DNA from 2 places in the Comamonas sp. GB3 AK4-5 genome. Region 2 is predicted to be linked to the other one. Evidence: riboswitches for the same ligand, from Rfam matches in the RefSeq annotation. Region 2 holds a riboswitch; the other holds the start of a gene.
The links. A riboswitch is a leader RNA that binds a small molecule or an ion and turns the genes downstream of it on or off. The one in region 2 is predicted to bind S-adenosylhomocysteine.
Positions count from the first base shown of each region.

Region 1: another riboswitch for S-adenosylhomocysteine. It lies ahead of metH (methionine synthase); the one in region 2 lies ahead of ahcY (adenosylhomocysteinase).

Region 1 covers NZ_CP166730.1:227,895-231,301, reverse strand. The annotation lists gene metH (methionine synthase) at 1-1,836, opposite strand, end outside; S-adenosyl-L-homocysteine riboswitch at 1,873-1,999, opposite strand; gene ACA027_RS00945 (PACE efflux transporter) at 2,080-2,610, opposite strand; gene ACA027_RS00940 (LysR family transcriptional regulator) at 2,684-3,407, shown strand, end outside.
Region 2 covers NZ_CP166730.1:690,229-693,635, reverse strand. The annotation lists gene ACA027_RS03050 (TlyA family RNA methyltransferase) at 1-120, opposite strand, end outside; gene ahcY (adenosylhomocysteinase) at 283-1,713, opposite strand; S-adenosyl-L-homocysteine riboswitch at 1,786-1,865, opposite strand; gene ACA027_RS03040 (helix-turn-helix domain-containing protein) at 1,927-2,358, opposite strand; gene ACA027_RS03035 (DUF2938 domain-containing protein) at 2,441-2,932, shown strand; gene ACA027_RS03030 (response regulator) at 2,929-3,407, opposite strand, start outside.

The DNA.
Region 1 (3,407 bases), 460 kb from region 2:
CGCATGGTGGGCAAAGTCCACCGGCGTGGCATTGGCGCGGGCCTTGTCCAGCGGCCACAGCGGCGTGGCCTTTTTGTTGGCGTGCTGGGTACGCACCTTGTCGTAGTCGGCCTGCACCCCGGCCAGGTACTGGTCCTTGTTCTCGCCCAGCAGGCTTTGCGCCACGCTCACGCTGCGCGAGGCATCGGGCACATAGACCACCGGGCCCTCGTACTTGGGCGCGATCTTCACGGCCGTGTGCACACGCGAGCAGGTGGCGCCACCAATCAAGAGCGGAATCTTCTTGATGCGGAAGTAGTCGTCCTTGTGCATCTCGCCGGCCACGTACTGCATCTCCTCCAGGCTGGGCGTGATCAGGCCGGACAGGCCGATGATGTCCGCGCCCTCGGCCTTGGCACGGGCCAGGATCTCGTGGCAGGGCACCATCACGCCCATGTTGATGACCTCGAAGTTGTTGCACTGAAGCACCACGGTGACGATGTTCTTGCCGATGTCATGCACATCGCCCTTGACGGTGGCAATGACGATCTTGCCCTTGCTGGACACGTCCAGGCCGGCCGCTTCCTGCTGGCGCTTTTCCTCTTCGATATAGGGCACCAGATGGGCCACGGCCTGCTTCATCACGCGGGCGGACTTCACCACCTGGGGCAGGAACATCTTGCCGGCGCCAAACAGGTCGCCCACCACGTTCATGCCGTCCATGAGCGGGCCTTCGATCACATGCAGCGGGCGACCCCCGCCCTGCACCACGATCTGCTGGTAGGCCTCTTCCGTGTCCTCGGTGATGAAGTCGGTGATGCCGTGCACCAGGGCATGCGAGAGGCGCTCGCCCACGGTCTTGGGATGCTCGGGCGTGCCGCGCCATTCCAGCTTCTTGCTCTCGTCCTTGGCAGCGCCCTTGGCGCTGTCGGCGATCTCCAGCAGGCGCTCGGCCGCGTCGGGGCGGCGGTTGAGTACCACGTCCTCCACGCGCTCGCGCAGATCCGGCTCCAGATCGTCGTACACGCCCACCATGCCAGCGTTGACGATGCCCATGTCCATGCCGGCCGCAATCGCGTGGTAGAGGAAGACGGTGTGTATAGCCTCGCGCACCGGGTCGTTGCCGCGGAAGGAGAAGCTCACGTTCGAAACGCCGCCGCTGATCTTGGCGCCGGGCAGGTTCTGCTTGATCCAGCGCACGGCCTCGATGAAGTCGACGGCGTAGTTGTTGTGCTCTTCAATGCCGGTGGCCACGGCAAAGATATTCGGGTCGAAGATGATGTCCTCGGGCGCAAAACCCACCTCATCCACCAGCACGCGGTAGGCACGCTCGCAGATTTCGATCTTGCGCGCGTAGGTGTCGGCCTGGCCTTTTTCATCAAAGGCCATGACCACGGCGGCCGCGCCATAGCGCTGGATGAGCTTGGCCTCATGCTTGAACTTCTCCAGCCCTTCCTTCATGGAGATGGAGTTCACGATGCCCTTGCCCTGCAGGCATTGCAGGCCGGCCTCGATCACTTCCCACTTGGAGCTGTCCACCATCACCGGCACCTTGGCGATGTCGGGCTCGGAGGCAATCAGGTTCAGAAAGCGCACCATGGCGGCCTTGCTGTCCAGCATGGCCTCGTCCATGTTCACGTCGATGATTTGCGCCCCGTTTTCCACCTGCTGGCGCGCCACGGCCAGGGCTTCCTCGTACTGCTCGTTCAGGATCAGGCGGGCAAAGGCCTTGGAGCCGGTGACGTTGGTGCGCTCGCCCACGTTGACGAACAGCGTGCCCTCGCCGATGAACACGGGCTCCAGGCCCGACAGGCGCATGGGGGGAATGGCAATGGAAGAAGCAGCAGCAACAGACATCAGCTCACCTGTGTAAAACCAAAAAGCAGAATCGAAGACAGGTGAGCGCCGTTGCAAGAGCGGGCAGAGGCGGGCGGGGCCAGGCATCTGCGGACCCCGAGCCTGACCGGCCGATCGTGTACCTGCAGGTACACACCGGCCCGCTGCAGCGCTCCTCGGGGCGAAGCCGGCAATTTTACGGCGTGCCGCCGGAATGTGCCGGCGCGGGGAATGCGTGCAGATGCCCGGCGGTCGGCCTGCGCATCAGGGCTGCAGGTTCTGGGCCGACGCCGGCAGGCCAAAGATGCGGTCAAACGCCCAGTTGAAGACAAAGGTGTAGAGCATGAAGAACACCAGCAGGCCGGCTTCCAGCACCGTGGCTTCCCACAGCGAAATATCGAACCACCAGGCCATCAGCGGGATCAGCATGGCGGCAATACCGCCTTCAAAGCCGATGGCGTGTGCAATGCGGCGCAGCAGGGAACGGCCTTTTTGGGTTTGGCGCAGCTCCCATTGCTCGAACAGCCAGTTGAAAGTGAGGTTCCATGCAATGGCAATGGTGGAGGCCGCCACGGCCATCACACCGGAGTCGCCCGAGTTCTGGCCCGTGGCCATGAACAACAGGCTGGAAACAATGATGGCGATCAGCTCGTACAGACCGACAAACACCACGCGGCGCCAGGGCCCTTGCAGGCCGGTAGGTTTTTTGGGGGATGCGGAGGGGGCGGTGGAGACAGGAGAAGAAGCGGCAGAGAGAGAGGTTGCGGGTGCCATCGCACTGACAGGTTTCGACATGGCCGGCAGTATATGTGCCGTAAATTGAGCACAAAAGTCAGATTCTTTCAGTTTTCTTGATAGATTGGCCGCCATGGCTTTTCCCCCTGAGCAAGTTCTTTTGTTTCTCTCCGTGCTGGACCATGGATCGTTTTCCGCCGCTGCACGCCAGCTGGGGCGCGTGCCCTCAGCCGTCAGCATGGCCATCGCCCAGCTGGAAGCCGAGCTGGACCTCCCGCTTTTTGACCGCAGCGGGCGCGAGCCCCGCCCCACCGCCGCCGCCCGTGCGCTGGAGCCCCAGGCCCGCCTGCTGGCGGCCCAGTTGCAGCAGCTCAACCAGCAGGCCAAGGCCTTGCACCAGGGGCTGGAGGAGCGGCTGACCTTTGCCATTGCGCCCGAGCTGCTCTCCACCGCCTGGGCCGATGGCCTGGTGCCCCTGGCACAGGAGTTTCCCGGGCTGACGGTGGAAGTGCTGGCCGCGCCCCAGGCCGACGCACTGGAGCTGCTGCACGCCGGCCGGGCCCAGCTGGCCCTGATGTTCGAGCGCCCGGCCATGGATGGGCGCGAGGAATTTCAAGGCATGGGCCATGAAACCCTGGTGGCCGTCATGGCCCCGCAGTTCGCCCCCTGGCGCGCCGCACAAACAGCCCATGGCCCCGACGTGCGCTTGAGCACGGACCAGCTCGCCGCCAGCCGCCAGGTACTGGTCACCAGCCGTGACCCGCTGCAGACCCACCCGCGCTTTGTGTTTGCCCACCAGCTGTGGCGCTGCGACAGCTACCAGGCCGCCCTGTCCCTCATCCATACCGGGCTGGCCT
Region 2 (3,407 bases):
CACTTTTTTCCAGGGTGCCAGAGGCGTCAAACGCCACTCCACGCCACTGGCAATCAGGCGCTGGGCCTGGGAGCGCGTGGTCGCATGACCGGCTTCTACTAAAAATACATCTGCGCGCATCGCGTCGCTCTCCAGGAATATCTCGGTTATCTATGGCGCCAGACCCTAAATACTGGCGCGCCCCAGCTCAGAGACAGCGAGCAAGGGCCGCCCCGCAGCGAGGCTGTCGTCCCCCTCCGGCGAAGCCAGAGAGGGGGAAGGCGCAAAGCGCCTCAGGGGGTGTTAATAACGGTATGTTTCAGGCTTGTAAGGGCCTTCTTTTTTCACGCCGATGTAATCGGCCTGATCCTGGCTCAGCACGGTCAGCTGGGCACCCACCTTCTTCAGGTGCAGGCGGGCCACTTTTTCGTCCAGGATCTTGGGCAACACATAGACCTTGCCCACTTCGTAGGCATCGGGGCGGGTGAACAGCTCGATCTGCGCCAGGGTCTGGTTGGCAAAGGAGTTGGACATCACAAAGCTGGGGTGGCCGGTGGCGCAGCCCAGGTTCACCAGACGGCCCTTGGCCAGCAGAATGATCTTCTTGCCATCGGGGAAAGTGATGTGGTCCACCTGGGGCTTGATCTCTTCCCACTCGTACTTCTCGATCGACGCCACGTCGATTTCATTGTCAAAGTGACCGATGTTGCAGACGATGGCTTCGTCCTTCATGGCGATCATGTGCTCGTGGCGAATGATGTCCTTGTTGCCGGTGGTGGTCACGAAGATGTCGCACTTGTCAGCGGCGTACTCCATGGTCACGACCTTATAGCCTTCCATGGCAGCCTGCAGGGCATTGATGGGGTCAATCTCGGTGACCCACACTTGGGCACGCAGGGCTTGCAGGGCCTGGGCACAGCCCTTGCCCACGTCACCGTAGCCGGCGACCACAGCCACCTTGCCGGCGATCATCACGTCGGTGGCGCGCTTGATGCCGTCCACCAGCGATTCGCGGCAGCCGTACAGATTGTCGAACTTGGACTTGGTCACCGAGTCGTTGACGTTGATGGCACGGAACAGCAGCGTGCCCTTGGCCGACATTTCGTTCAGGCGGTGCACACCGGTGGTGGTTTCCTCGGTCACACCCAGGATGTGGGCGCTCTTGCGGCTGTACCAGGTGGGGTCCACCGCCAGCTTGACCTTGATGGCGGCGAAGACGATCTTTTCTTCTTCCGAACCGGGGTTGGCCAGCACAGAGAGGTCCTTCTCGGCCTTCTTGCCCAGATGCATCAGCATGGTGGCATCGCCGCCATCGTCCAGGATCATGTTCGGGCCTTCGCCCTCGGTGTCCTTGGCGCCGAATTCAAAGATGGCGTGGGTGTAGTCCCAGTAGTCCTTCAGCGATTCGCCCTTGATGGCGTAGACCGGCACGCCGGTTTCGGCGATGGCGGCTGCGGCATGGTCCTGGGTGGAGAAGATGTTGCACGAGGCCCAGCGCACTTGCGCGCCCAGAGCCGTCAGCGTCTCGATCAGCACTGCGGTCTGGATGGTCATGTGCAGCGAGCCGGTGATGCGCGCGCCCTTCAGCGGCTGGGCAGCGGCGAACTCTTCGCGCACAGCCATCAGGCCGGGCATCTCGGTTTCGGCGATCTTGATTTCCTTGCGGCCCCAGGCGGCCAGGGAAATATCGGTGATCGCGGAGTCAGCAGGATTGAATCGAACAGCAGCGTTCATGGTTTTCTCCAAAAAATGAATGAAAAACCACGTTCTGCGGGGGACTTTGAATGAACCTCACCGCACAGAAAGCGTGGGTGAGCGTCGTTGCAATGAAAATCCGAGCCTCACGCCCCGCTCACACTGGGGGCGCTGCAACGCTCCTCGGACAGGCCGCGATTATACGGGCTGCGCCGCATCCGGCAGCCAGACCGGCCAGCCGATGTGACGTGATTAAGGATGCGCTGAAGCGCCGCCCTCTTCCGCCCTGTGCCGCTGGCTGGCCGTATGCAGGCGCAGGATTTGCTGGAATTTCGGGCATTCCAGATGCTGGGGCGCCGGGCATTGCGCCACATGGCGCAGGCCTTCGCGCAGCGCCGTCATGCGACGAATGCTGCGGTCCAGCTCGTCGGCCTTGCGCTCCAGCGCCTGGCGGTCCACCACCAGGCTGCCGCCATCGCCCAGCATCTGGCGAATTTCCGCCAGCGAAAAGCCCGCCGTACGCCCCAGGGTGATCAAGGCCAGCTGCTGCAAGACCTGGGGCTGGTATTGGCGGCGCAAGCCATGGCGACCCGCAGCGGCAATCAAGCCCTGGGCTTCGTAATAGCGCAAGGTGGAGGCGGCCAGCCCCGTGCGCCGCACCACATCTCCTATATCAACCAACATGGGGGCTTGACTTGAAGTCGGCTTGAGTTTGCATAGTGGGATTTTTCAGCATCTTGCTTCTTCTTGTTTGCGCGAGCGTTCCATGAGCTTTACTGACCCCATTGTCACCCTCCAAACCATCGCCATGGGCATAGGCGCCACCATCGCCACCGACTTATGGGCTGCGGCGCGCAAGCGCCTGCTGGGCGTGCCTGCACTCGACTACGCCCTGGTCGGCCGCTGGATTGCCCATATGCCCCATGGCCGTTTTGCCCACGCACCCATTGGTGCCGCGGCGCCCAAGGCCTTTGAGGCAGTTCTGGGCTGGGCCGTACATTTTCTGACCGGTATCGCTTTTGCCGCTGGCCTGGTGCTGTGGCAGGGCAGCGCCTGGCTGGCCACCCCTAGTTTGCTGCCGGCCTTGCTGTTCGGTACGGCCACGGTGGTGTTCCCGTTTTTTGTGATGCAACCCGCCCTGGGTGCAGGCTGGGCCGCCAGCCGCGCGCCGCGCCCCTGGCTGGCCCGTATGCACAGCCTGGTCATGCATGCCGTCTTTGGACTGGGCTTGTACGCCTGCGCCTTGCTGATCCGCTAACTAGCCAGCCCCACCAAGCGATAGCCCACCTGCAGCTCGGTGATCAAATGCCGGGGCTGGGCCGCATCGGCCTCCACCTTTTGCCGCAGATTGGCCATGTGCACACGCAGATAGTGCGGCCGGTCCAGGTATTCCGGCCCCCAGACCTGCAGCAGCAGCTGGCGGTGGGTCAGCACCCTGCCATGGCCTGCAATCAGCGCCGCCAGCAGGCGAAATTCGATGGGAGTCAGGTGCACGGGCTCGCCGGCACGCGCCACCTCATGGGTGGCCAGGTCCACCACCACCGCACCAAACTGCACGCGGCTACCGGGCTTGTCTGCAGCCTGCCCCTGCTGGCGGCGGCGCAGCAGCACGCGCAAGCGCGCCAGCAGCTCGGGCACGCCAAAGGGCTTGGTCAGATAGTCGTCGGCACCGGCATCCAGCACGGCCACTTTTTCTTCCTCGCGCTCTCGGGCCGAGAGCACCAGAATCGGCA